2 regions of the Carnobacterium pleistocenium FTR1 genome follow, and region 1 is predicted to be linked to the other one. Evidence: predicted binding sites of a transcription regulator. Region 1 holds the regulator's gene; the other holds the start of a gene.
The links. Region 1 encodes HrcA, which represses chaperone genes, less so after heat shock. Its sites were predicted from a motif close to TTAGCACTCNNNNNNNNNGAGTGCTAA; they were not measured.
Positions count from the first base shown of each region.

Region 1 (7,511 bases):
CTGTTTGTTCTTTTGATAGATTCTTCGGAGTGACCAATTTAATTTTTATATGTTGATCCCCAGTGCCTGAACCACGTAATTTTGGTGCTCCTTTGCCTCTCAGACGGAAATTCGTTCCTGTTTGTGTTCCAGCAGGTATTTTTAATTTCACTTTACCATGAACAGTCGGAACTTCAACTTCATCCCCTAATGAAGCTTGGACAAAATTAATTGGCAATTCGTAATAAATTTCTGATCCATTTCGTTCAAATTGATTGCTGGCTTTGACACGGAAAACAACGTATAAATCTCCGTAAGGTCCGCCATTTTTTCCGGCTTCTCCTTGTCCATTTAAGCGCATTTGATTTCCATCTTCAACACCTGCAGGGACAGTTACTTTAACTGTATGTTTGTCTTTCGTATGTCCAGAACCATGACATGTTGGACAATGTTCTTTAATTTCTTTACCTGTACCATGACAAACATCACAGGTTTGACGAGTCATTACTCGACCCAGTGGTGTATTCCGTTCAACATTTAATGAACCTGTACCATGGCATCGAGAACACGTTACCGGGCTGGTGCCTGGTTTAGCTCCATCACCGTGACATGTTTTACATTCTTCTTCACGATTGTAACTGACCGTTGTTTCTTTACCAAAAATGGCTTCTTCGAATTCTAGATTCACTGAGTACTGTAAATCTTCTCCTTGACGAGGAGCATTTGGATTTTGTGAACGACCGCCACCAAAGAATGATTCAAAAATATCTTCAAAGCCACCGCCGCCAAAGCCGCCGCCTCCGAAGCCACCGCCGCCATAACCGCCGCCGCCACCTGCTCCAAAGTTTGGATCTGTACTTGCATGACCATATTGATCATAAGCTGCACGTTTATCCGCATTACTTAATACTTCATAAGCTTCCGCAACTTCTTTAAATTTATCTTCAGACCCAGCTTCTTTATTGATATCTGGATGAAACTTCTTTGATAATTTTCTATACGCTCTCTTTATTTCTTCATCAGAAGCACCTTTTGATACGCCTAATACTTCGTATAAATCTCTTTTAGCCATGATTTCCCTCCATCGTTACGAATAACAGTTTTTTAATGTATCCTCAAATTCGCCTTAATGAGCATAGCATATCTAGAAGAAAAAGCCAAAAGCAATTTGCCTCGGCTTTTCTCTTCCACCCTTTAATGTTAAAGATTATTTATTTTCGTCATCGACTTCTTCAAAATCAGCATCTACAACATCATCAGATCCATCTTGTGCTTGTTCTGAGCCTTCAGGATTTGCTTCTCCTTGTGCTTGAGCAGCTTGTTCATACAATTTAACTGTTAATGCTTGTACGATCTCATTTAATTCATCGCGTTTTGTTTTCATTGTTTCAAGATCGTTTGCTTCAACAGCAGCTTTCAATTCATCACGAGCTTCTTCAGCTTTTTTAACTTCAGCTTCGTCAACTTTACCTTCTAATTCGCCAATAGTTTTGTCAACTTGGAATAATAATTGATCCACTTCGTTACGTAATTCTACTTCTTCTTTACGAACTTTGTCTGCTTCAGCATTTGCTTCTGCATCTTTAACCATACGTTCGATTTCTTCGTCGGTTAAACCTGAAGATGATTTGATTGTGATTGTTTGTTCTTTTTGAGTTCCTAAGTCTTTAGCACTTACGTTAACGATTCCGTTTTTATCAATATCAAAGGTTACTTCGATTTGTGGAATGCCACGAGGTGCAGTAGGAATGTCAGTCAATTGGAAGCGACCTAATGTTTTGTTGTCGGCTGCCATTGGACGTTCACCTTGCATAACGTGTACATCAACAGCTGGTTGGTTATCAGCAGCAGTTGAGAATACTTGTGATTTGCTTGTTGGGATCGTTGTGTTACGTTCAATCAGTTTTGTAAACACGCCACCCATTGTTTCGATACCTAATGATAATGGAGTAACATCTAACAAGACGATATCTGTAACATCACCAGTGATAACTCCACCTTGGATTGCAGCACCCATTGCGACAACTTCATCAGGGTTAACTGATTTATTTGGTTCTTTTCCTGCTTCTTTACGTACAGCATCAATAACAGAAGGAATACGTGTTGATCCACCTACTAAGATAACTTCATCAATTTCAGATGTAGATAAGCCTGCATCTTTAAGAGCTTGACGAACAGGTCCTTTCGTACGTTCAACTAGGTCATAAGTTAAATCATCAAATTTAGCACGAGTTAAGTTGATTTCCAAGTGTAACGGTCCAGCTTCTCCAGCAGTAATAAATGGTAGGCTGATTTGTGTTGAAGTTACGCCTGACAAATCTTTTTTAGCTTTTTCAGAAGCATCTTTCAAACGTTGAACGGCCATTTTATCTTTAGATAAGTCAACACCGTTTTCTTTTTTGAATTCAGCTACTAAATAGTTCATGATTTTGTTATCAAAATCATCTCCACCTAATTTGTTGTCTCCAGCAGTAGACAATACATCAAAAACGCCATCTCCTAATTCAAGAATAGAAACGTCAAATGTACCTCCACCTAAGTCAAATACTAGAATTTTTTCTTCTTTGTGTGTTTTGTCTAAACCATATGCTAATGCAGCAGCAGTTGGTTCATTTACAATACGTTCAACTTCAAGACCAGCGATTTTACCAGCATCTTTAGTTGCTTGACGTTGTGCATCATTAAAGTAAGCAGGAACAGTAATAACAGCTTTATCAACTGTTTCTCCTAGGTAGCTTTCAGCATAACCTTTCAAGTATTGCAGAATAGTTGCAGAAATTTCTTGTGGAGTGTATTTTTTGCCATCAACTTCAACTGAGAAGCCAGCTTCACCAATATGACGTTTGATTGAACTAATTGTATTTGGATTTGTTACAGCTTGACGTTTTGCAACTTCTCCTACTTGCATTTCTCCATTTTTAAATGCTACTACTGATGGAGTTGTACGGTTACCCTCTGGATTCGGAATAATTTTTGCTACTCCGCCTTCTAATACTGCAACTGCTGAATTTGTTGTTCCTAAGTCAATACCTATCATTTTACCCATTATAAAATCCCTCATTTATTTATTATTTTTTAAAACATGTTTTAATCTTTATTGAGCAACGATAACCATTGCTGGGCGTAATACCCGTCCTTTTAAATCATACCCTTTTTGTAAAACTTGTACAACTATTTCACTTGTTTGACCTTCTTCAACCGGAACTGTTTGAACAGCCTGATGGAAGTTTGGATCAAAATGTTCATTTAGTGGGTCGATAATTTCGATCCCTTCACTTTTTAGTGCCGTGTTAAGGGTATCTTTAACCATTTCGATTCCTTTTTTCAAGCTTTTCCCTTGCTCATCTGTCACTTCAATTGCTATAGCTCGTTCTAAGTTATCAATAACGGGAAGCAATTCAGTTGCTAAAGATTGAGCACGGAATTTAGCCGCATCTTCACGTTCTTTTGCATTACGTTTTTGGATATTTGCCATTTCAGCTTGTACACGCAAATATTTATTTTCCATCTCTTCTAAAGCTTTTTTCGCTTCAGTAAGTTCATCCACTTCTGGTTGGTCAACTTCTACAGATTCAGTCGTTTCTTCGGGTTTAATTACCGTTTCTTCTACTGATTCTGTTGTGGGTTCTTTAACTTCTTCTTGTTCTTGCTTCTTATCTTTATTTCTAGACACATCAACAGCTCCTTTTTGATTAATCTTCTACAGAATCATAGTAGTCGATTATTTTTTTTGAAAGCTCATTTCGAAATACATCCACAAGTCCAATCATTTTTGAATAAGGCATATTTGTTGGACCTAACAATGCAATAACACCTGAACTGTATCCTTCAATGTCATAGCTTGCCGTAATTAAGCTGAACTCATTGAAAAGCTCATTGTTTAACTCCGTACCAATTTTCACGGTAATTCCAGTAGTACTCGGAATTACTAAGGAAGATAAGTCATGAGTCCCATCCATTAACGAATAAATAGACTTGAATTTTTCGACATTCAATTCATTCGAAAAATCTAATATATTCATTCTTCCACCGACATGCATCCTATCTTGTCCAGCTTTCAAAAAGACTGTTTCAAAGATATCCAAGATTCCTTCATTTGTCTTAACATACTTATTAAGTAGTAAAGGAATTTCGGTTTTCAGCCTTTTAAATACCTCCAATAACGGAAGACCAACTAATTGTTCATTAAAGATACGAACAATTTTTTCCAACTCATTAACATCCATCGATTTTGGGATAGTCACTATTTGGTTTTCGACATGGCCTTTATCTGTAACTAATATAGCCATGACTTGATACTCATTTAATGGTACCAAACGAAACCCGGTTAGAATACTCTCTTTGATTTCAGGACCTAATGTGATTGCTGTGTAACTGGTCAACTGAGAAAGCAATTCAGCCGATTGGAAAACAATCTCATCCAACTGTCTAAACTGATTTCCTAAAGCATTTTTTATAACTGCAAGTTCTTTTTTCTGAATCTTTACTGGATGTACCAGATAGTCTACATAAAAACGATAGCCTTTTAGTGAAGGAACGCGACCTGATGAGGAGTGTGTTTTTTCAATGAAGCCTAAATCTTCAAGACGTCCCATCTCAATACGAATAGTTGCTGAACTAAAATTTATTTCAGCTTCATTCATCAAAGTTTTAGATCCTATGGGTGTCTCGTGTGAAGTGTATAAACGAATGATAGATTTTAAAATTAAAATCTGTCTTTCAGTTAACATGTTGCCTCACCTCTTTTTTAGCACTTGAAACTATTGAGTGCTAATACATTTATTAATTTACCAAATATAACTGTTCCTGTCAATAATTTTTGCTTACTTTTTTGACTAATTTTGACGTTTAGCCAAAACACTGATTTTCCGCTTGATTTATTCAATTTTACCCTAGAAAAAAAGTATTAAAAATGAACTAACTCATCTTTAATACTTTTTCTTAATTATTTAGGGGTTAAAATTTTAAAACTATTTAAAACTAATGGATGAGTTGAATCAACTACATACATTTCCTGATGAGACAAGTAATCCTAATTTAACGGCAACTCTACTTTTGCTTTTTCTAGTTCAATTCTTATTTGTGCAAAACCAGTACCACCTAAAGAATTTCTGCGTTCAACCGCTACGCGAGAGTCTAACAAAGAATACACATCTTCTTGAATAATAGGAGCTGCTTCTTGAAAATCAGCTAATGAAATATCTTGTAAATAGCTGCCATTTTTCAAACATTTCAAAACAAGTTTTCCAACTATTTCATGCGCTTCTCTAAATGGAACACCCTTAGAAGCAAGGTAATCGGCTAACTCAGTTGCATTGGAAAAATCTTTTTTTGTCGCTTCATTCATTTTTTCTTCATGCACGACCATATCTTCCAACATACCAGCAAAGATAGCCAAACAGTCTTTAACGGTTTTGACGGTGTCAAACATACCTTCTTTGTCTTCTTGCAAATCCTTATTATAAGCTAATGGCAAACTTTTCATAACCGTCAATAGTGAAAATAAATTACCATATACTCTGCCTGTTTTACCACGAATCAATTCTGCCATATCTGGATTTTTCTTTTGCGGCATAATCGAGCTGCCTGTTGAGAAAGCATCCGTTAAACTAGCAAATTGATACTCATGACTTGTCCAAAGAATCATCTCTTCGCAAAAACGTGAAAGATGCATCATTAATATACTGCTGTTCGATAGAAATTCTAAGATGAAATCACGATCACTCACAGCATCCATACTATTTGAATAAACCGAACTAAAACCTAATTGTTCAGCAGTATACAAACGATCAATTGGAAAAGTCGTTCCTGCTAAAGCCGCTGCTCCTAGTGGAGAACAATCAATGCGTTTCAGACTATCTTGATATCTTTCTAGATCACGTTTAAACATATTGTAATATGCCAACAAATGATGTGCAAAAGAGATCGGCTGTGCATGTTGCAAATGCGTATATCCAGGAATAATCGTTTCAACATGTTTTTCTGCTTTTATCAGAATGACTTTTTCTAAATCTATCAGAGATTCAGAAATTTCGCCAACTTGACCTTTCAAATAAAGATGCATATCAGTGGCTACTTGATCATTCCGGCTTCTTGCAGTGTGTAATTTCCCTGCAACCGGACCAATCTCTTTATGGAGAAGCGTTTCAATATTCAAATGAATGTCTTCATTTTCAATAGAAAATACCAGCTCTTTCTTTTGAGCTTTTCCCAAAAGAATTAACAACCCTCTGACGATTTCATCTGCTTCTTCTTGAAGAATGATAGATGTCTTAGCTAACATTTTGACATGCGCTAAACTTCCCGTAATGTCTTCTTCAGCTAAAACTTGGTCTACTTCAATCGAAGCACCAAATTCATCGATCCATTTTTGATTTTCTCCTTCAAAACGGCCGCCCCATAATTTTTTCATAGTAGTTATCCCATCCTTACCTAAGTGTACGTTCTCTATCGCTTACTTATTTTTGATTGCATCCTTTGGTTTATTAACTTCTGCATGAACTTTTGTTGGCAGACCCCATAATTTAATGAATCCAACAGAAGCTTCTTGATTAAATGTATCTGAAGAAGTGTACGTTGCTAAATTTTCATCATAAAGTGAATTTGGTGATTTTCTACCTTCCACAATTGCATGTCCTTTAAACAATTTCACCCGTACAGTTCCATTTACATACTTTTGAGTCGATTTCAAAAAGGCAAGCAAGCTTTCGGTTAATGGGTTATACCATAAACCGTTATAGATCATTTCTGTTATTTTTTGTTCAATAATCGGTTTAAAATGAGCTACATCTTTAACAAAAGTCAAATCTTCTAATTCTTTATGAGCTGTCATAAGTGTTACTGCTCCAGGAGCTTCATAAACCTCACGCGATTTGATTCCGATCAATCTATTTTCGATATGATCGATCCGTCCAACTCCATGCTTGCCAGCAATGCTATTCAGCTGTTGAATCAAATCGGATAACTCATATTTTGACCCATCAAGAGCTACCGGGACACCTGCAACAAATTCAATTTCAATCATTTCAGGAGTATCTGGCGTATTTTCTAAACTTGCTGTTAAATCATAAGCTACTTCCGGTGGTGCGATCCATGGATTTTCTAAAACGCCACATTCATTGCTTCTTCCCCAAAGATTTTGATCAATAGAGAAAGGATTATCTAGATCAATTGGAACTGGAATAGCATGTTCAATAGCATATTTGATTTCTTCTTCTCTTGACCAAGTCCAATCACGAACAGGTGCAAGTACTTTTAATTGAGGAGCTAAAGAATGGATAGCTACTTCAAAACGAACTTGATCATTCCCTTTTCCTGTACAACCATGTGCTACCGCTACTGCTTTTTCTTTTATGGCTACTTCAACAAGTTTTTTTGCAATCAGTGGACGAGACAACGCTGAAATTAATGGGTATTTACCTTCGTAATACGTATGCGCTTGTAAAGCAACTAATGCAAATTCATTTGCAAATTCTTCTTTAGCGTCAATCGTATATGAAGCAGAAGCGCCAATTTTTACCGCTTTTTCTTTA
Region 1 is NZ_JQLQ01000002.1:1,464,942-1,472,452, forward strand. It holds gene dnaJ (molecular chaperone DnaJ) at 1-1,054, opposite strand, end outside; gene dnaK (molecular chaperone DnaK) at 1,187-3,025, opposite strand; gene grpE (nucleotide exchange factor GrpE) at 3,074-3,652, opposite strand; gene hrcA (heat-inducible transcriptional repressor HrcA) at 3,672-4,709, opposite strand; gene argH (argininosuccinate lyase) at 5,012-6,391, opposite strand; gene BP17_RS07205 (argininosuccinate synthase) at 6,434-7,511, opposite strand, start outside.

Region 2 (7,511 bases), 740 kb from region 1:
GTTGGTTTACATGAAAGAAGATGGCGACTATACGATTATTGGAGAAACAAGAGACGACGCGGCAGGAGAAGCATACGATAAAGTTGGACGAGTATTAGGATTAGCTTATCCAGGTGGAAAGAAAATTGATGAGATGGCTCAGCTTGGAGAAGATACATATCATTTTCCAAGAGCTATGATGAAAGAACCTAATTATGATTTTAGTTTCAGTGGCTTAAAAAGTTCTTTTATCAACACCGTTCATAATGCCAATCAAAAAGGCGAACCATTAAATGACATCAATTTAGCAACTAGTTTTCAAGCAAGCGTTATCGACGTCTTAGTTTCTAAAACACTGAGAGCGACTAAAGAATTTGAAGTGAAACAGTTACTTTTAGCAGGTGGGGTAGCTGCAAACAAAGGCTTACGTGATGCCCTTACGAAAGTTATGGCTGAAGAATTGCCAGATGTAGCATTAGTTATTCCACCATTGTCGCTGTGCGGGGATAATGCAGCTATGATTGGAGCAGCCGCATTCGTTCAGTATCAAAAAAATCAATTCTCAAATTATGCATTGAATGCTAGACCTGGCTTAACCTTTAATTAAAAACAAAAAGGAAATTGGATTAATCATCCAATTTCCTTTTTCTATTTATTGGTTTAATTCTTCAAGTTTCAAACTTTTCTCTTCCCACTCACTCACTAGAGTATCTAGTTTCTCTTGAGCAGCAGTCATTTCTTCGTTCAGTTCTTGTACACGTAGGTGATCCCCAAATACCTCTGGATCAATCAATTGTTTTTCACAATTGGTAATAACCGTTTCAAGATTATCCATTTCTATTTCAATCGTTTCAATGCGACGTGTAAGTTGACGAAGTATTTTTTGTTCAGCTTTATTGTTTTCTCGATTCGCTTTGACTGTTGGAACAGATTCAATTTTAGTTTTCTTAGTAGTTTCAGCCTCAGCTAGTAAGCGCAACTCTTCTTGTTCAGCCTTTTTTTCAATATAATAGTCGTAATCCCCTAAATAAAGGGTACTGCCATTCTCAGAGAGCTCAATAACGGTTGTCGCGATCCGGTTAATAAAGTAGCGGTCATGGGAAACAAACAACAGTGTCCCGTCAAAATCAATTAAGGCATTTTCTAAAACTTCTTTACTATCGATATCCAAATGATTCGTAGGCTCATCTAGCATCAGAAAATTATCTTTATTCATTGCTAACTTAGCTAAAGCCAAACGTGCTTTTTCGCCACCACTCAGTGAAGAAACAGCTTTTTCTACATCTTCGCCAGAGAACAAGAAACTGCCTAAAATAGAACGAATGTCTTTTTCAGGAGTCGTTTGATGCGCGTCCCAAAGTTCTGCTAAAACCGATTTAGTCGAATTCAAATCTGATTGTTCTTGGTCATAGTATCCCAATAAAACATTCGTACCGCTTTGTTTTTCACCTTGAATCAATGGAAGTTGTCCAATAAGTGACTTCAATAAAGTTGATTTTCCAATTCCGTTAGGTCCGACTAATGCAATCGAATCATATTTTCGAACATCTATATTAACAGGACTAGATAAAATAGTGTCGTCATATCCAATCGCACCGTTAGACAAGTTTAAAACGGCATTGCCACTTTCTTTTTCTGCTTCAAAAGAGAAGCGGGCTGATTTTTCGTCTCCTTGAGGCCTACCGATTCGGTCTATTTTTTCTAACTGCTTGCGTCTACTTTGAGCACGTTTTGTGGTTGATGCACGGACTAAATTTCGGCTAACGAAATCTTCTAACTTAGCAATTTCGCCTTGTTGTTTTTCGAATTCTTTCCATTCTTGTTCCAATTGTGTAGCTTTCAAATCCAAATATCTTGAATAGTTTCCTTTATAATGAGTGATTTTTTTACGACTGATTTCATAAACCTCATTTACAACCTTGTCTAGGAAGTAACGGTCATGAGAAACAATCAATAATGCTCCATCATAAGACTGCAAATAGTTCTCCAGCCAGCTTAACGTTTCGATATCCAAATGATTCGTAGGCTCATCAAGAATCAATAAGTCTTTCTTTTCGAGTAGTAGTTTTGCTAAAGCTAAACGCGTTTTTTGACCACCTGAAAGTTGACTGATAAGTTTAGTATAATCTTCTTCGAAAAAACGAAAACCATGTAAAACAGAACGGACCTCAGCTTGATATCCGAAGCCATTTTCTTCGCGAAAGCGATTTTGAATATGATCATAGCGGTTTAGAGTTGCGTGATAAAGTTCTTCATTTGACAGCAGATCGGGATCTCCAAGCTGCTTCTCAATTGTGTGCATGTCTTGTTCAAGTTGAATGACCGATTCAAAAACCGTTAACATTTCATCCCAAATAGTTCTTTCAGAAGCCAAACCAGTATTTTGAGCTAAATAGCCAATACTAACTTGTTTTCCTTTAACGATTTTTCCTGCATCAGGCTGCTCTATATTAGCAATCATTTTTAAAAGCGTTGATTTTCCTGTGCCATTTCTTCCAACTAAAGCAATACGGGAGCTTTCTTGGATTTCTAAATAAATATTTTCAAACAATACATCTGCTCCGAAATAACGGGCGACGTGTTGTGCTTGTAATAGAATCATAGTCTTGGTCCTCATTTCATCATTCTCAGTAATAGTTTAGCATAGATTTAGGTCTAGGGAAATTATAATCCGCTAAAAGCTAACTTTTAAGAAGCGGATTCACAAAGCTTCTTGTGAATTTTGGTAATATACTAATTGTAAGTATACATGAAAATATGAGATTTTAAAAAAAATACTAGTATTATAATAGGAAAATGATATAATAAAAACGTTCACTATGGAAAGATTGTGAAATAAAATTTATGATGATTTGTTTGTGAAAAAAAACAGCAGATCAATTGAAGAAATTTAAATTTATGGCTGTATGGCTGATGGAGGAAAAAAAGAATGGTAGAAAAGAAAATACCCAATGCAACGGCTAGGCGACTGCCGATTTATTATCGCTATTTGCGATTCTTACATGATTCCGGAAAAGTGCGTGTCTCTTCAACTGAATTGAGTGAAGCTATCAAAGTGGATAGTGCAACGATTCGAAGAGATTTCTCTTATTTTGGTGCTCTAGGAAAAAGAGGATACGGATACGATGTTGAAGATTTAATGAATTTCTTTAGCAAAACACTTAAGCAAGATCAGTTAACAAATGTCGCATTGATTGGGGTAGGGAACTTAGGCCGTGCTTTACTAAACTACAATTTCCATCAAAGCAATAATATGCGGATCAGTGCAGCTTTTGATGTGAAAGAAGAAATCGTAGGCACTATTTTAAGTGGGGTCCCTATTTACCATATGGACGATATGATTGAACAATTAAAGGTTCAACAAATTGAAATTGTTATTATCACTATCCCCTCAACTGTAGCGCAAGAGATAGCTGATCGATTAGTTGAAGCGAATGTAAGAGGGATCTTGAACTTTACGCCTTTTAGAATCTCTGTACCAGACAGTGTCAGAGTTCAAAATGTTGATTTAACAAATGAACTACAAACATTGATTTACTTCATTGATCATTACAAACCAACAGAAGAATAATTGAATAAAAAAGGAAACAAACTGTTTAAGGTTTGTTTCCTTTTTTTAGTTTGTAGTAAACTTCAAGTACTTTTGAAGCCCTAATAAAATAACTTGTAGAGAATAGGACATAAAGTATGGAAAAGAATGTCCAACCGGAGTTGTTTACAGAATCAATAGCAAACCAGATAAATACTCCCGACATCAAGTAGCTAAGGATGATTTGTATTATAAAATTACGATTTTTTATCAAATGAAAATTCCTTTCTAACATTCAGTGATTCACCATAAAAGGGCCACTAACATAACTAACGTGTTCATAGCAATGTGGGTAATAATTGGGGTAGCAATATTTTTTGTCTTACTATAGAGGAAACAAAAAACAAAAGACATAGCAGAGTAAAGTAAGATATGTCCATCAAAATGCATAAAAGCAAAGATAAGCGAACTAATCACTGCTGCACCTATACCACCTGTAAGGTCATACAAGAAGCCAAAAATCACTTTTCTAAAAACGAATTCTTCCATGATTGGTCCCATAATGGAAACAATGATCATATAAATAGGATAACTTTCTACGATCACAAGAATATTTTGTGTATTAGCAGAGTCAACTGGAAGTCCCAATAGTAGAATTTCAATAATATTTGCGATATATTGCGTTAAAAGAACTAGAGGTATCCCAACAATGATTCCCCAATAAAGGACTCTTTTTAAAGGTACGGATGGACTTAAGGTTAGAGAATTTCGGATGGTCGACTTCCGATTAAGTAGAAGCATAGCAATGGCTCCTATAGAAAAGCTAACTATCGTTCCATAAATCGAAGCTTCCGTTTGGAAATCTTTCGGAGCTGCAAGAAGAATAACTACCGGTAAAAATTGAGCAAGTAGATAAAAGAGTATAATTAAAATCGATGTGTGACTAGCGAGTTTTTTCACTGTAATCAAACCCTTCTTTTCAAGATTAATGATTCTTATTTTATAGAGCTATAAAATAACTTTAGGAGAAAAGCTCCCTGATAAAGTAACAAGAACCAACAAAAATTTTATACAAACTGAAAATAACTTCGCTTTCTAGTATACCATAAAAGAACAAAAAAAGAATACAACACTATAGAAGACAAAGATTTTTTGAAATAAAGAGGGGTCTAGCTAAAAAGGAATCGGAGTCGAGATTAAAATTCTTGCATTCTGTTCTGTATTTGTTATTATAAAGAAGTAGTTTAGCACTTGAGTTGTCTGAGTGCTAAAACGGAAGAAATAATTTAGACGGAGGGATTTACGTGTTAAAACCATTAGGAGATCGTGTCATCATTGAAGTTGCTAAGGAAGAGGAAAAAACAATCAGTGGGATTGTTTTACCGGGTTCAGCTAAAGAAAAACCTCAAACAGGTTCAGTCATAGCTGTTGGTGGAGGTCGTGTTTTAGAAAACGGCTCAACAGTAGCAGTAGCAGTAAAAGTAGGCGATACTGTCCTATTTGAAAAATATGCTGGAGCAGAAGTGAAATACGATGGTAAAGAATATTTAGTGGTAAAAGAACACGATATCGTGGCAGTCATAGATTAAAACCAATAAACAAAAACTTGAACAAACTAACTTAATGAGGTGAAGGAAGAATGGCAAAAGACATTAAATTTTCTGAAGACGCTCGTGCATCAATGTTACGAGGCGTAGATATTTTAGCAGACATTGTTAAAGTAACATTAGGACCTAAAGGAAGAAACGTTGTTTTAGAAAAATCATTTGGTTCACCATTGATCACAAATGATGGCGTTACAATCGCAAAAGAAATCGAACTAGAAGATCATTTTGAAAATATGGGAGCACAACTTGTTTCAGAAGTGGCTTCTAAAACAAATGATATTGCGGGAGATGGAACAACAACAGCTACTGTTTTAACTCAAGCAATTGTTCGTGAAGGTTTGAAAAATGTGACAGCTGGAGCAAATCCTGTTGGGATTCGTCGTGGGATCGAAAGAGCGACAAAAGTTGCAGTAGAAGAATTACTTGCTATTTCTCAACAAGTAGACTCAAAAGAATCAATTGCTCAAATTGCGTCTATTTCTTCAGGAAGCAATGAAACAGGAGAATTGGTTGCAGAAGCAATGGAACGCGTTGGAACAGATGGCGTTATTACAATTGAAGAATCTAAAGGGATCGAAACAGAACTAAGTGTGGTTGAAGGAATGCAATTCGATCGTGGATACTTATCGCAATACATGGTAACCGATAACGATAAGATGGAAGCAAACTTAGAAAATCCTTACATTTTGATCACGGATAAAAAAATCTCGAATATTCAAGAGATCCTTCCACTATTAGAACAAATTTTGCAACAAGGACGTCCATTATTGGTTATTGCGGATGATGTTGACGGAGAAGCTCTTCCTACGTTAGTTTTAAACAAATTACGTGGAACATTTAATGTTGTAGCTGTTAAAGCTCCAGGTTTTGGAGATCGTCGTAAAGCGATGCTTGAAGACATTGCGATTGTAACTGGCGGAACAGTTATCACAGAAGACCTAGGTCTAGAATTGAAAGATACATCTATTGACCAACTAGGCCATGCAAGTAAAGTAGTTGTGACAAAAGATGCGACTACAATTGTTGAAGGTGCCGGTTCAACTGAAACCATTGCACAACGTGTAGCTTTATTGAAAGCTCAAGCAGCTGAAACCACTTCAGAATTTGACAAAGAAAAATTACAAGAACGTTTAGCTAAACTTTCTGGTGGGGTAGCTGTTATTAAAGTTGGAGCAGCTACTGAAACAGAATTGAAAGAACGTAAATTACGTATTGAAGATGCGCTAAATGCAGCTCGTGCAGCGGTTGAAGAAGGAATTGTTTCAGGTGGTGGAACTGCTTTGATCAATGTTCAACGTAAAGTTTCAGAAATTGAAGCAACAGGCGATGAAGCAACGGGTGTGAAAATTGTTTTACGTGCTCTTGAAGAACCGGTTCGTCAAATCGTTACAAATGCTGGTCTTGAAGGTTCAGTAATTGTTGAAAAACTAAAAAGTGTTGATTTAGGCGTAGGATACAATGCAGCTACCGATGAATGGGTAAATATGATTGATGCTGGTATTATTGATCCAACTAAAGTAACACGTTCGGCTTTACAAAATGCAGCAAGTGTTGCAGCCTTATTGCTAACAACTGAAGCTGTTGTTGCAAACCAACCAAAACCTGACGCTCCAATGGGCGGAATGGGAATGGATCCTGGTATGGGCGGCATGATGTAAGTCCATCAACTTAAAACAAATAGTATGACACAAAAAGAGTTCAGACATTTGTCTGAACTCTTTTTGCGTAGAAGTGGTTATTCTACTATGAACGGTTATCCAAATTCTAATTCCGTCATCATTTCATCTAAGTTTTCTAAAGCTTCATTCTTTTCAATAAAGTCAATCCAATCTTGATATGGATCAGCTGACGTAGTTTTGATTGATATTTTAAATTTATTGTAAATGCTTGTAGCCATATCCGTCCACATTTTATTAACAGCTCGTTCTAATTTTGCTTCGTTCCATCTTTTTGCAGGAGCTCTTCTGGCGTTTCTTCTGATTTGATCTTCCATAGCTTTTTCAAAAAAGATACTTTTACTTCCTAAATTAGCGTTTAAATATTCTTCAAACTCTTTAAAATTCAAATTTATCACCTTTCTATAACTCGTTTTTTAAACCTGTATACCTCGTACTGTCAATAAATCAAAGAAGTTAGTTATAAAATCAATTACTAAATTTAATTTCTTCAACCCTTTATCGTATTCTAAAAAGGGGATAGTAGGTGTCTTTAATCATACCATAAAGCATAAAGCAATAGAATACTTTCGGAGGATAAACCTGTTTTGGCAAATAAATTTTGTGGGAAAATTAAAATATGGGAAAGTTTTACTGTTGTTTAATAAAGTCTAAATTCTTATCACGGAAGTAATGCCAAAACCCTTCACGATATCAGACCACAAATGCTCACCAAAAACC
Region 2 is NZ_JQLQ01000002.1:723,700-731,210, forward strand. It holds gene tsaD (tRNA (adenosine(37)-N6)-threonylcarbamoyltransferase complex transferase subunit TsaD) at 1-586, shown strand, start outside; gene BP17_RS03695 (ABC-F family ATP-binding cassette domain-containing protein) at 632-2,581, opposite strand; gene BP17_RS03700 (redox-sensing transcriptional repressor Rex) at 2,909-3,550, shown strand; gene BP17_RS13255 (DUF4305 domain-containing protein) at 3,576-3,803, opposite strand; gene BP17_RS03705 (CPBP family intramembrane glutamic endopeptidase) at 3,812-4,468, opposite strand; gene groES (co-chaperone GroES) at 4,813-5,097, shown strand; gene groL (chaperonin GroEL) at 5,148-6,773, shown strand; gene BP17_RS03720 (hypothetical protein) at 6,869-7,180, opposite strand.
Region 2: groES (co-chaperone GroES) is a predicted target of HrcA. The motif match lies at 4,753-4,779, and genes of this name have one in related genera.